2 regions of the Arthrobacter sp. P4_F11 genome follow, and region 1 is predicted to be linked to the other one. Evidence: predicted binding sites of a transcription regulator. Region 1 holds the regulator's gene; the other holds the start of a gene.
The links. The regulator HrcA, encoded in region 1, represses chaperone genes, less so after heat shock. The targets are predictions, from matches to a motif close to TTNGCACTCGNNNNNNNCGAGTGCNAA.
Positions count from the first base shown of each region.

Region 1 (7,157 bases):
GTGCGCCTCAGAGTGTAAATGGAGTAAAGCTCAAGTTCGCCAGGCAGGTCATCGTCACGCCCCGTACCGGCGTCGGCAAATCCAACTATTTCATTACTCTCGTCCACGGCGATGATTCGCGGCTGGGCGCTGTCCAGATACGGTCGGCGTTTTTCCACGCGCACCGGCATGCTGGCACGGCGGGCATCGAAGAACGCCGGGGACAAAAGGTGCCCGTAGCATTCCTCATGGGCCAGGGTGTGCATCCTGACAACGGCATCAGCGTCCTCGACCGCGGCCTGGCGGATCTGATATTCCATCGTCCCAGCCTAACTTTGACTTGAGAGCTTGCCAGGGTCATTTTGCAGCCGGCCCGCAGAACGCTGCACCGGTAAGGAAGCGACGCCGTCACCAGCCGCCGCGAGTCGGCGTATGTCCCTTTCGGGCATCGTCGGGCATTGCCATTTCGGCCCGCAGGCCCAGGAGCCGGATCGGACGGTCCGCTTCGATTCCGGCTGCGAGGTCCAGCGCCTGCGCGAGGATTTCGTCCCGGTCGAATGTCTCGGGAAGCTTCCTCGCGTGGGTCTTGGTGACGAACGGCGCGTACCGGACCTTGAGGGTCAGCCCAACCACGGGCCGACCTTCGGCCACAACATCCTCCAGGACGCGCGCTGTCAACTCCCTCACGGCGTCGTCGACCTGGGCGGGTTCGGTCAGGTCGCGCTGGAAGGTGGTCTCCCGGCTATGCCCTCGGGCAACCCACGGAGTGTCGTCCACAACACTGGCACCGTCCCCGCGTCCGAGCTCCGCGTACCAAGGTCCCATCCTGGGGCCGAACTCCGGGACCAGGTCACGGGGGTCGGACGCGGCTAGCTCGGCCACTGTGTTGATGCCGAGTTTGGCCAGCCTGCCCGACACCCTGGTTCCGACGCCCCAGAGCTCCTTGGTGGGCCGACGGCCCATGACGTCGAGCCAGTTCCCGGCAGTGAGACGGAAGACGCCGGCCGGCTTGCCGAAACCGGTGGCGACCTTGGCCCGGACCAGGGTGTCGCCGATGCCCACGCTGCAGTGCAGCTGCGTTCGCTCCAGGACAGCGGCCTGCAGCTGCCGGGCGTAGGCTTCCGGATTCTCCGTCTCGGTGCCTACAAAAGCTTCATCCCACCCGAGGACCTGCACGGTGCCGCCGGGCTGCGCGCGCAGGGTAGCCATGACCGTTTCAGACGCCGCGAGGTAAGCCTCCTGATCGACGGGCAGGATCACAGCTTCGGGCACTTTCCGGGCAGCAATGCGTAAGGGCATTCCGGAACCCACGCCGAACGCCCTCGCTTCGTAGGATGCGGTCGACACCACGGCGCGTTCCGTGGGGTCGCCCCGACCGCCGACAATGATCGGCTTGCCAGCAAGCTCCGGCCGCCGGAGCACTTCGACCGCCGCGATGAACTGGTCGAGATCGACGTGCAGCACCCATGGGATTCCGCTCACGCCACCAGTCTGCCCTAAACATCCCTTACAAGCACCGGCCCTCCACCAAGCCTGGCCGGACTCGCCGTCGTCAACGTGCCCTCCCATGCCCGTCGCTGCTGCGCACCGAAGTGCTTGGAGACCGGGTGCGGACAGCGTTGGGCGCAAAGGCCGACGATCTGGAAAAGTGTCGAACTCCTGGCCCTGACGCCCTACGCTGGCCTCCCAGCAGCGGCGAGGAAACGGCTCCGCCTCCGCGATGGCATGCCAATGCACTGATACGCCTGGTGCTGCGTCCCCTCGCCCGGACCACGTCAGCGCAAGGAACCACAAGCGGACGCCATTAGGTATCAACTTTGTATCGGCCTCATATCGTTCCCGTTGCAGTTCCGGCGCCAGGGCCCAAACCCGGCTTCCGCGCCGCGCCCGTGTGCCATGCTGGAATCCGGCTGTCCCGGCATCGCCGGGCCGGCCTCCGGCCGGTGAGGGATCGGGCGGCTGTCAGCGGCCGGCGACGGCAACAAACGGATCATCACCGCGGGACGCGGGGCTTAAGACGAAGGGACAGCGGCATCAGGAAGCGTGGAGCTCAGCAGCCATCGGTGGGGCGCGTCCGCCGCGTCGCGCTGGCGTTGGCGCTGCCTGCCGTGCTCGTCCTGTCCGGCTGCGTGGCGACGCCGCAGAGCGGCATCACAAATTCCAGCAGTCCATCAGAGCTCATTCCCGCCCCGGCGTCGGGCGTCCCCACCACGAGCGCACCGCTCGAGACTGCCCAGACGTCGAACAAGGCTCCGGTGTATTGGATCGGCCGGGCCAATGACAACGCGTTTCTCTACCGCGAGTTCCGCGACGTTCCGGATCAGGACAATCCCGTCACCCGCGCCCTTCGGGTCATGATGTCGCAGAAGCCCTTGGACCCGGATTTTTTCACGCCCTGGCAAAATCCGAAGAAGCTGGCGACGTCGATTTCCGGCAAGAACGTCATCACGGTGGATGTCTCCGCTGATGCCTTCAACAGCAACGTGGATGCGGCCATGGCCGAGCGCGCCATCCAGCAGCTCGTCTACACGGCGACAGCTGCCGCGGCCAGCGCCGGCCTCATCGATGCCGGACAGCAGGTCCAGGTGGTTGTGCTGGTGGACGGGCACACCGACTACGTCGCGTTCAACCATGTCCGGCTGGGCGAGCCGACGTCCCGCAGCGCCGGGATGGTGGCACCTGTGTGGATCATTGATCCGCAGGAGGGCACGTCCGTGGCCGACGGTTCGGTCAAGATCAGTGGCCGCAGCACCGTCCAGGGCGGGAAGCTCCGCTGGGCGATCCTCAAGGTTGACGGCGACGGCGACAACGCCAAGACCGCGTATCTCAACGGCAGCGCCACCGCCTCGGCCGATGCAGCCCGGCCCGGGTTGTTCACCTTGTCCGTGAACCTCGGCCCGGGCAATTACGAGGTCCGGGTGTCCCAGGTGGACGCATCCGACAGCGCCAAGGAAGTATTCCAGGACACCCGCGGGTTTACGGTCAAATAGCCGTCACCTCAACAAGGCATCACGTCACCTGCGGCGCCGGCTGCCGCAGGTCACCAGCGGCCGAGGATATCGCTGGCCAGCACAGTGGCGGCGGGCCCGGCCGTGGACGAACGCAGCACATGGTGCCCCAAAAGGGCCGTAACTGCGCCGGCGTCGCAAAGCCGGGTCACCTCCCGCGGACTGATCCCGCCCTCCGGACCCACGATCAGCAGGACCTCACGGGATCCGGCATCGTCTGCCACAACCTCGCCGGGCCCAACACTTTCCAGCCAGGCCTCGAGTACCTGCCGCAGCGGGCGCACAGCGTCCTCGTGCAGGATGACGGCGAGGTCTGCCGCCGCTACGACCGTCTGCAGCCCGGCGCCGTCGACGGCGGCCCGGACCTCGGGAATCCATGCCCGGCGCGCCTGCTTGGCAGCTGCCGTCACCACCGACTGCCACTTGGCATGTGCCTTCGCGGCCCGCTCAGCCTTCCACCGCACAATGGACCGCTCGGCCTGCCAGGGAATGACGGCGTCGATGCCCAACTCGGTCGCGGTCTCGGCCGCCAGTTCATCGCGGTCGCCCTTGGCGAGGGCCTGGACCAGGACCAGCCGTGTTCCGGGCCGTGGTTCCTCAGCCAGGCCCACGCATTCGACGGTCAGCTCCCCGGCAGCGACGGCTGTCACGGTGCCGGTCAGGCGCTTGCCGGCGCCGTCCGCGATGTCGACGGCTTCGCCGACGCCGATCCGTTTGACGGTGACGGCGTGGCGGGCCTCGGTGCCCCCGAGGACGAAGGCCGAGCCGGGGACCTGCTGGTCCAGGGCGCCTGGGGCGGTGAAGAAGACCGGGTTACTCACCGCTACAGGTTACCGAGCCGGTCCCGCAGTTTGGCGAAGACGCCGCCGCTGGCCGCGAGCTTTCCTTCCGTGAGGTGCTCACCGCGGTGCTTGGCCAGCTGGCGGAGAAGTTCCTCCTGGACGTGATCGAGCTTGACCGGCGTTTCCACCTGCAGGTGCACCTTCAGATCACCGCGGCCGTGGCCGCGCAGGTGCGTGACGCCGAGACCGCGAAGGGTGATGATCTCGCCGGACTGGGTGCCGGCCTTGACGTCGATCTCCTGCTGTCCGTCGAAGGTGTCGAGGGATATTTCGGTGCCGAGGGCGGCCGCCGTCATGGGAATGTTGAGGCTCGCGTGGAGGTCATCGCCCTCACGCACGTAAGTGGCGTCGTTGTTGACCCTGATCTCCACGTACAGGTCCCCGGCGGGGCCGCCGGCGGGGCCGGCCTCGCCCTGGCCGGACAGCTGGATGCGGGTGCCGGTGGCCACACCGGCCGGGACCTTGACGGTGAGGGAGCGGCGGCTGCGGATCCGGCCCTGGCCGCTGCATTCGTTGCACGGGTCCTTAATGACGGTGCCGAAGCCCTCGCAAGACCCGCAGGGGGCGGACGTCATGACCTGGCCCAGGATGGACCGCACGGCGCGCTGGACCTGACCGCTGCCGCCACAGATGTCGCAGCGGACCGGGTGGGTGCCTTCCCGGCAGCAGGACCCCTCGCAGGTGGGGCAGATGACGGCCGTGTCGACCTCGAGCTTTTTGTTCACGCCGAACACCGCATCGCGGAGGTCGATCCGGACGCTGATCAGCGCGTCCTGGCCGCGGCGGACCCGGGACGACGGGCCGCCCTGGCCGCCACCGGCGCCGAAGAAGGTCTCGAAGATGTCCTGGAAGGCGAAGCCCTGGCCCGAGTAGCTGCCGCCGCCGAACCCGTTGTCGGTACCGTTCTCGTTGCCCGTGGTGTCATAGACCCGGCGCTTCTGCGGATCGGAGAGGACCTCGTAGGCGTGCGTGACGGCCTTGAACCTGTCCGAGGCGTCCTCCCCGGGGTTCACGTCCGGGTGCAGGGTCCGGGCCAGTTTCCGGTAGGCCTTCTTGATCTCCTCCCCCGATGCGTCGCGGGAGACTCCAAGAACGTCGTAGTGGCTGCTCAAAGTGTGTATCTCTTCCTTGTTGTACTGCCTGTGGGCACTGCCTGTGGGGCAAGAAGTCGTATTCGGTCCCGGGCCTGTCAGGGGCCCAGGATCCTCGAAAGGTAGCGGGCCACCGCTCGGACGGCCGCCATGGTGGTGGGATAGTCCATCCGGGTGGGCCCAAGCACTCCGACCTTGGCCGTGGCGTCCGGCCCGTATGCAGTGGCCACGACCGAGGCCTCGGCGAGACCGTCGTAGGGGTTTTCCCGACCGATGCTGACGGTCACGCCGCGCGGGTCTTCGGCCATTTCGCTGAGCAGGCGGAGCATGACCACCTGTTCCTCGAGGGCCTCCAGCACGGGGCCGATGCTGAGCGGGAAGTCCACATTGGAGCGGGCCAGGTTGGCGGTGCCGGCCATGACCATGCGCTCTTCACGGCTGCTCGTGGCCAGGGCCTCGAGGCCGCGGGCCAGCGCCTGGGCTGCTCCGCGCCGCGCGGGCGGGCCGCCGGCAACGACGGCGGGCAGCAGCTGCGGCATCAGGCTCAGCGGTGTACCGGACAGGCTGGCCAGAAAGCTCGTCCGCAATTCCGCCAGCGCGTCGTCGGGAATGTCCTGCCCGACGTCGATCACGCGCTGCTCCACCTTGCCGGTGTCAGCGATCAGGACCGCCAGCACTTTCCGGGGCGCCAGCAGCACGAACTCGATGTGCCGCACCCGGGCGCGGCTGCGCAGCGGATACTGCACGACGGCGACCTGGTTGGTCAGGTGCGAGAGGAGCCTCACGGTCCGGTCAAGGATGTCGTCGAGGTCCTCGGATCCTTCCAGCAGCGCCTGGATGGCCCGGCGCTCGGCCGGCGACAACGGCTTCACCGCCGAGATCTGGTCGACGAACAGCCGGTAGCCCTTGTCAGTGGGGATCCGGCCGGCGCTCGTATGCGGTGCCGTGATCAGACCCTCGTCTTCCAGCGCCGCCATGTCATTTCGGATCGTGGCGCTCGAGACGCCGAGATGGTGCCGTTCAACGAGCGCTTTGGAACCAACGGGCTCACGCGAATGGACGTAGTCCTCCACGATGGCGCGCAGCACTTCGAGTTTGCGCGGTTCGCTCACGCTCCACCTCCTGTCGACTGTCCCGCAGCCGGTGCCACTCCCCTCGTCCGTCCGGGTCCACAAGTGGTGCACGGACGGCCCGACACAGGACAAGGGTTAGCACTCGACATGCCTAAGTGCTAACCAGTCTAATATGAGTCGCCGCGTTGTTAGCATTGGATTCGCTCCAGGCGTGGCCCGCGGGAACGCGATTCCCGTCACGCCGGCGCCGAGACCGTGGCAGCCGCTGCCGTTGCCGCGTCGTCGCGGTCCGGTTCCGGCCCCCGGAGAGTTCCACCGACCGCCCGTACATTCCGAGTGCAAAGTTAGCGTGTAGAGATGTCGTACCAGAACTGGGGACCCCAGGACCTGTCCGCCCCCGCCAAGACCCAGTTGCCGGAAGTCCCGGTGGAACGCGGGATGGTCCTCGAGGAGGTCCAGTCCGGTTGGGTGGGCGCCGTAACCCGGGTGGAGAAGTCCGGCGGCATGCACGTGGTGGCCCTGGAGGACCGGCGGGGCAAGTCGCGGTCCTTCCGTCTCGGCTTCGGCTTCCTCTTGGACGGCCAGCCCATCCGCCTGATGCCGCCGGCCCCGAAGAAGACGGCACCGGCCGCCGGGGCCGGCCGTACGGCGTCGGGCTCGGTGCGGGTGGCGGGGCAGCGCGCACAGGTGGCCAAGGCCAGCCGCATCTGGGTGGAAGGAAAGCACGACGCCGAGCTGGTGGAGAAAGTGTGGGGCGATGACCTCCGGGTGGAGGGCATCGTCGTCGAGCCCCTGCACGGCATTGACGACCTCGCGGCCGCCGTGGCGGACTTCGGCCCGGGCCCTGGCCGGCGCCTCGGCGTACTCGTAGACCACCTCGTGTCCGACTCCAAGGAGTCGCGGATCGCCGACGCCGTCATGGCCTCACCGGGCGCCGCCGGCAACGTCCTGATTGTGGGGCACCCCTACGTTGACGTGTGGCAGGCCATCCGGCCCGCGGTCCTGGGGATCGAGCAGTGGCCCGTGATCCCCCGCGGCACGGACTGGAAGACCGGGATCCTGATGGCTTTCGGCTGGCCCCACTCCACAAAGGAGGACATCGGCCTCGGCTGGCAGAAACTCCTGGGGGCTGTCCGCAGCTACGCTGATCTGGAGGCGTCGCTG
Region 1 covers NZ_JBFUJK010000001.1:180,980-188,136, reverse strand. The annotation lists gene AC1DRO_RS00840 (N-acetyltransferase family protein) at 1-299, opposite strand, end outside; gene AC1DRO_RS00835 (DNA polymerase IV) at 388-1,461, opposite strand; gene AC1DRO_RS00830 (GerMN domain-containing protein) at 2,043-2,969, shown strand; gene AC1DRO_RS00825 (16S rRNA (uracil(1498)-N(3))-methyltransferase) at 3,020-3,808, opposite strand; gene dnaJ (molecular chaperone DnaJ) at 3,811-4,941, opposite strand; gene hrcA (heat-inducible transcriptional repressor HrcA) at 5,019-6,032, opposite strand; gene AC1DRO_RS00810 (DUF3097 domain-containing protein) at 6,351-7,157, shown strand, end outside.

Region 2 (7,157 bases), on a different contig from region 1:
GGTGCGCTCCAGCACTTCAAAGACGGCCGGGTGCAACACGTAGCGGCCAATCACGGCCAGGTTGGACGGGGCGTCCGCGACATCGGGCTTCTCCACGAGCTGGTTGATGCGGACGTAGTCCTCACCGCCGATTGCCTCGACGTCCGCGCAGCCGTAGGCACTGATCTGGGACGGGTCCACCTCGATCAGAGCGACCACCGACCCGCCGGTCTTGGCCTGGACCTCGATCATGGTGCTGAGGAGCTCATCGCGGGCGTCAATGAGGTCATCTCCCAGGAGGACGGCGAACGGCTCCTGCCCGACGTGTTGCTTGGCCCGGAGGACGGCGTGGCCGAGGCCCATGGGATCGCCCTGGCGGACGTAGTGGATGTCACCGAGGTTGCTGGCGGCCTGGATGGATTCGAGCTTCGCAGTGTCACCCTTCGCCTTCAGGGTGGACTCCAGCGCGGGGACGCGGTCGAAGTGGTCCTCCAACGCCCGCTTGTTGCGGCCAGTGATCATCAGGATGTCGTTCAGGCCGACATTCACGGCCTCCTCGACGACGTACTGGATGGCCGGCTTGTCAACGACAGGCAGCATTTCCTTGGGCATGGCCTTTGTGGCCGGGAGAAACCTGGTACCAAGGCCCGCGGCGGGGATAACGGCCTTGCGGACGGAAGCGATGGGTGTATTCACACGACTAATCTAACGGAGGGACCAATCATTGCGTAATCATTATGCGAACCGCCTGCCGGGCCCCCCGGTGCAGCGCGGCCGCAAGAGGCAGAGGACGGGCCAAGATGGCGTCAAAAGATGAAATTCGATCCAGCCACAGGGCGGCGCGTTCTGCACTCCCGCTGGCCGCACAGGACACCGCCGCGGCGGGCATCGCCAGCCATGGGCTCGAGTGGGCCTCCGGGCTTGGCCGCGGCCGCCAGGGCACCTTCGCTGCGTACCTCGGGGTGGGCGCCGAACCGCCCACACTGCCACTGCTGACTGCCCTGGTCGAGGCCGGGCACAAGGTGCTGCTGCCCGTTTGCGAACCCGACATCGAGCTCAGCTGGGTTTACTGGACTCCCCAGTCCGGGTTTGTCCGCAGCCGGTACGCGCCTATCCAGGAGCCTGTCGGAGAGCGACACGGTACCGAAGTCATGCGGGACGCCACCGCAATCTTCCTGCCGGCCACCGCGGTGGATTTCTCGGGCAACCGAATCGGGCAAGGCGGCGGCTACTACGACAAGTTCCTTGCCGCCCTGGCTGCCATGTCCTCCGCGCCCGACGGGGCGGTGGACATGGCAGCCGACGCTGTCACGTTGCCGACTGCCGCCGTCGTCTATGACACGGAGGTGCTGCCCGCAGGCAGCATCCCCGCGGAGTCGTTCGACCGGAAAGTCGACACGGCGCTGACCCCGGGCGGGATCATCCGGCTCGGCCGATCCCGGGCCGCCTGATCCGGGTTCCCGCCAAGGTGATAGAATTGGCACTCAGGCCCTGCGACTGCCAAAGACGGAACAGGTCGATAGACATATCGGCGGTGATCCGGACTCGGCGGCACGGGACCTGCTCGTTTGCCCCTGAGGAGGATTTCCAGTGCCCACGTATGCATACGCCTGCAAGGACTGCAGCCACGCCTTCGAGATCGTGCAGTCGTTCAGCGACAACTCCTTGACGTCCTGCCCCGAGTGCCAGGGCACGCTGCGCAAGAAGTTCAACAGCGTCGGCGTAGTGTTCAAGGGCTCCGGCTTCTACCGGACCGATTCGCGCGACACCAAGGGCAGCACGGTTTCCCCGGCTCCTGCAGCTCCCGCGGCCACCCCCGCGCCCGCCGCCGCCGCCGCCAGCTAAGGCACCTGCCGGGTTGGCGCCGGCCGCCGGCTGATGCTGGGCACTGCCCGGCGCTGGCCGCTGTTGCCGTTGTCCACATAGGACGTTCCGCGGCTGCCGCCGCTCTGCGCGGATCCGTAGCGTGGCGGCATGGAACTTTTCCTCACCGCGGTTTCCCCGCCTTCGTTTAAGACGGCTGCCCCGGCGGCGTCCGGGCCGTCTTCCGCGCCTTCGTTCAGGCCGTTCCGCGCCGCAATGCCTGAAGCGGGCACCGGCCGCTGGTCCCGTACCGGGATCCGCCCCGCAAGCCTTCCTGCCGCCACGTTTTCCGCCGCACGCCTCCCGTTCCGGAGTCGGATCGGTACCGCGAAACCCCGCCGGCGTCCGCCCCGCGGCCGTCCGTCGTGGCGCCGCCTGCGCAGCTGGCTGAACCGGAACCGGCGGCTGATCGCGGCTCTCCTGTTCTGCATCCCCGCCGGACTGACAGTTCAGCAACTGGCTCCAGCGCCGATTGACACTGTCGCAGCCTTCGCCGCCGCGGCCGATCTGCCCGCTGGAAAGTCCCTGGAACCCGGCGATCTCAGCAGGATCAGCGTGCCACGCGGCCTTATTCCTGCGGGCAGCCCCGGCAGCGAGACCGCCTTCGAGGGAAAACAGCTGGCCGCACCGTTGCGCCAGGGACAGCTCCTCACCGACGCCCAGATCCTGGGACCGGGCCTGCTCGCCGGAAGCCCACGCGGCTCCGCGGCCGTGCCGCTGAGGATGGCAGATCCGGCCTCCATCCAACTCGTCTCCCCCGGGCAGCTCGTCAATGTGGTGCTGACTGCCGGCAACGGCATGGAACAACCCGGCGAAAGCCAAATCCTGGCCGAAGCCGTGCCAGTGCTCTGGACGTCGGCGCAGGGCGGCAAGGCCAGCCCCTGGCCCGCTACTGCGGAGACTGACGGGCTGGTGGTGGTGGCAGCGACCGCCGAGCAGGCCCGAAGGCTGGCGGGCGCGTCGACCCAGGGCAAATTGTTTTTCGTGCTTGTGGCGTCACCGCCGGGCTAGCTGTCCAGCCAGCAGGGCGTTCCCGCCGGGCCAGTGGCCGGGCGGTTTGCTCCGACGCAGGCCGCGCCCGCAGGCTCCGAGCTTGGGGCCCGTCAGCCCCAGTGCGGAGGCTTCTGTTCCTGGAGCCAGGCGTCGTGATCGTAATTATCAGGCTGGTCACCCCAACGCCGGGGGTCGTCTTCCGCCGCCTTGTTCGGCAGCACACCCTCCGGAACGGTGGCCTGTGCCTCGGAGCGGCGGGACGTCTCCTTCGCGGCCTCCTGGTCCGGCCCGTCGCCGGGCGATTCCCCGGTCGTTTCGCCGGACTTCGGCCCAGCGGTGTCGGCCGCGGCGCCGGTCGATTCACCGGTCTTCGGCCCCGCGGTGTCGGCCGTGGCCCCCGCCACGCCGGCTTCGCGGGCGCCGGTGTCGCCGGTCTTGCCGGCGTCGTTCGTGTTGTCGGTGTCGCCGGTCTTGCCGGTGTTGCTGGTGATGCCGTCCGCACTCATGCCGCCGGCCTCCTTACTGCCTGTATCGCCTGTCATTGCGGATGCTGGTGCCTGCCGGCGGAATTCTTGGCCGGCAGTTTCGTGGCCGCGGAATACCTGTCCCGAGGGTTCGGCCGCCACGTGGTGCTCGGCGGCCCGCGCCTCGTCGATCGCCAGGTGCTCAATGCCGTCGTCGAAGAACCCGGGCGATGTCCGCAACCGGCTGGACACGGCGGGCTTCTCCAACCCGAGGTAGCCGCCAATCCGGTCGGCGCAGGCCGAGGGGTCGGTGAAGACCTCTATGGTCCACAGGGGCATGTACCGCCAGCCAAGCCGCTCCAGGAGTTGCGGCCGGAGCCTGCTCCGTTCCCGGACGCTCATCCGCCGGTAGTGGCTGGTGCCATCCGACTCGATCGCCACCGGACGGGGAATCTCCGCATCGTCCTGGCCGATCGTGGTCATCGGATCGGCGGCCGCCACCATGTTCAGGACGCCGTCGTACTGGTGCCACACCCGTGCCCCGCGGGCCCGGAGCCGGTCTCCCAGGTCGGCCACGAGCGGATCGGCACCGAGCGCCTGCTCGCTGGCCGCTGCCCGGGAGGCGGGGCTGCCAAGGTCCGTGTTGCCCGCGATCTCACGGTCCAGGAGTTCGTAGAAGTCCACGGCGCCGTGGCTGAGGCGGCTGACGTCAAGGTCTTCGGGCCGGAAGCAGCTGAGCACGTGCAGGGACCGGCGGGCACGCGTCATCGCCAGGGCGAATTTTGCTCGGCCACCTTCGGCGGAAAGCGGCCCGAGGCTGTGGAGGGTGCGCCCATGCGGGGTGCGCCCATAGCCCGGGGAAAAAATGACGTGGTCGCGGACCAGGCCCTGGGCCCGTTCCAGATCCACCACGCGGAAGGACTCATCCCCCGCACTGAAAAAGCTGCCCAGCATGGGGTGGTTGGGCAGCTGCGCCCTGATGGCCTCGCCGATCCGGGCGGCATGTCGTAGGCTGCCGGTCACCACGGCCAGCGACGTCCGGGGGCGGAGCCGGGCGTGCTCGAAGACCAGCTCCACCGCACGGTTGACCTCGGCAACAACCGATTCGACGCCGTCATGGTCAGCGCTGGGCAGCCCCGTGCCGTCAGGGAGGTACTCCACGCTGAGGGTACGGTCCAGCCCTGTGGCGGATTGACCCTCCGGGAGGCGGGTGAGTTCCCCGCCGTAAAAACCCTTGCTGAGCTGGCGCACCAGGTCTTCATCGACCGCACGGTACACGGTCCTCAGGTTCCAGACCGGAAGCACGGCAGAGAGTGCCCGGTACGAGCTCTCAACGCTTTGGTAGGAGCTCTCCCCCGCGGCGAGCCGTTCGACGCCCACGGTAAACGTCCGGGGGCTGGCGATCTGTTCGTCGCCGAAGGCGATGACCTGCCGGGACCGGGCGATTGCCGGGAGGACGGCCTGCAACGAGGTCGTCTCGGCGTCGAGGATCACGACGGCATCGAAAGTCTGCTCGATCGGCAGCAGGCCCGTCATGAGGTAGGGGCTGACGGAGCACACCGGCACCAGTGTGGGCAGCAGCTCCTGCGCCTGGCCGCTCAGGGCTGCCAGGGTCACCCGGCCGTCCTTCAGCAGGCTGCGCAACAGCTCGGCCTGGCGGGGGTACGCCGAGATGGCAGTGCGCCAGCGCTCGGACAGGTTCCAGCGCAGCCGGGCAGCGCCGCTGGCGATATGGGCGTTGTCCGCGAGACGGTACTCCGCCTCAAGCTGGCGCAGGGCGTCGCCGTCGGACATGGCGAGGTAGTCATCGCCGCTGATCATGGCCTCCAGGGCCGACTGCCACCAGGCCAGCTCGAGTTCGGCGGTCACCGAACCCTCCGGGACCTCGCGCTCGGCAAGGTCGGCGAGAAGCTCGCCCAGGCCGTGCTCTCGCATGCTTTCGACGAGCAGCGTGCGCTCCGGAAGGGTTTCAAGGGTCGCGGTGTCGGCGACTAGCCTCCGCACCCGGGGCAGGAGTTCGTCGTAGGGTGCGCGGTCCAAGTCGCCGCCGGCGGCGGTGTGCTTGACAGCCTGGCCCAGTTCAGCCAGTTCCGCTGCGAGCTCCCGGTAAAGGCCGGTGATTTCAGCCAGCCCGGACGGCACGGCCGGGTGCCGCTGCGTGGTCGCGTAGCCGGACCAGGCGGCGCGCTGTTCCTGCACGAGGACCAAGGAGCTGTGCAGGTCCGCGATGTGCACGCCGGGCCGGACGTACTCCTTGGCCACGCGGCGCAGGCGTGAGCGCTGCATGGACGGCATTTCGATCCCGCGTTCCCGGCGCCAGGCAGAGGACGCGGTGGCCGAGATCAGGTCGTGGACGGGCCGGTCAAAGATGTCGGGAGTGAACTTGTCCAGGCTTTCGCGGACGGCCACGAGAAGTTCGATCTGCTCGCCCCATTCGGCGAAGGTCCGGCCGAGCCGGATCTCTGCGTGTTCCGCCACAGCATCCATGCGCCCGCGCAGCAACGGCAGTTTTTCCGAAACGGACTGGGCAACGCCTTGCGCTTCCTGCGTCTCCTTGCGGGTCAGCAGGCGCGCGCCGTGCCAGGGGCTGGTGGTCGACGCGCGGCTGAAGCTGCCGAGCTCGGCGGCGCGGCGGAGCCGGCCCGCGAGCTCCTCGCGGTCCCGGATATTGTCCAGCACGCTGCGCTTGAGCCGGACGGTCGTCGCCGGTGCCGGCTGGATGGAGGTCAGCTCGGCAAGGGACTGCATGGCCTCATACGGCGAGCAACCCCAGCGCGCCCGTACGTTGTGCAGGGAGGCTACGTGGTCCATGAGGGCGTGGCGGTGCCCGGTCAGTGTGGCGTGCAGGTTGCTCAGTTGCGGCTGCAGCGACTTCTCGTTGCGGACGATCGCCCGCACCAGCTGGCCCTTCAGCTGCAGGGGGCTGGCGCTGCCTGTCAGCTGCAAGAGGACCGAATCCAGGCCCAGGCCATCCAACTGCCCGGAGATCTCGGCGAGGCTGGCCCGCCTGTCGCCAACCACCAGGACGGACTTGCCCTCGTCCACCAGGGCGCCGATGGTGTTGATGACGGTCTGGGTCTGGCCCGTGCCCGGCGGGCTGCTGACCACCAGCGAGTCGCCCGCCCGGACGGCGTCGACCACATACTGCTGGTCCGTGTCGGCGTCGAGCAGCAGAAGCTCGTCGGCGGGGTCACGGTCGTCCGTGCTGGGGAAGCGGCCGGGTTCCAGCGCAGGCACGTCGACCAGTTCGCCGGAACCGGACCGAGCCAGCGCGGTGACCAGTGGGTTGTTCTGGTTGATCCACGGGTCATCGAGGTTGCCGGAGAGGTCGGCGAAGGTGGAGACGAGCAGGTTGTGTTCGACCTCCGCACCGTGAATCGGCTGGACCAGGGTGCCCAGGCGGTCCAGAACGGGCTGCGGGTCGTAACGTGCCGTGCTGTACGCCATCCGCGTCACCGCGTTGACGTCGAAAACGATCCCGTGGACGGTCTTGAGGTGCCGGACCAGCGCCGGGTTGATCTGCGCCTGTTCGGTGAGCTGCAGCTCGTAGTCGTCCTCGCCGGGGCGCACCGTGAGGGAAATGGCGGTGAGCATGACCGGGGCCGAGATCCGTTGCGGCTTACCGCCGACAGCGGAGGTCCAGACGACCGTGCCGGCGGAGAAATATCCCGCGTCGATGCCGCGGTCATTGGCGAGTTCGAAAATCTTGGAGCGCAGGTTGCGCGATGCCCTGGCCGCGACAACGAATTGCTGGCGGTCGCGGATCAGGGTCGAGAGCCGGGTGCGCCGCCCTGCCATCAGCTGGGCGAGCCCCGAGGGATGGGCATGAGTCAGGTCAATTGAGCCTTCGGGCGTCTT
Region 2 covers NZ_JBFUJK010000003.1:100,169-107,325, forward strand. The annotation lists gene galU (UTP--glucose-1-phosphate uridylyltransferase GalU) at 1-675, opposite strand, end outside; gene AC1DRO_RS05035 (5-formyltetrahydrofolate cyclo-ligase) at 780-1,430, shown strand; gene AC1DRO_RS05040 (FmdB family zinc ribbon protein) at 1,570-1,824, shown strand; gene AC1DRO_RS05045 (RcpC/CpaB family pilus assembly protein) at 2,059-2,853, shown strand; gene AC1DRO_RS05050 (AAA family ATPase) at 2,946-7,157, opposite strand, start outside.
Region 2: the regulator HrcA is predicted to act here: its motif matches at 1,457-1,483, upstream of AC1DRO_RS05040 (FmdB family zinc ribbon protein).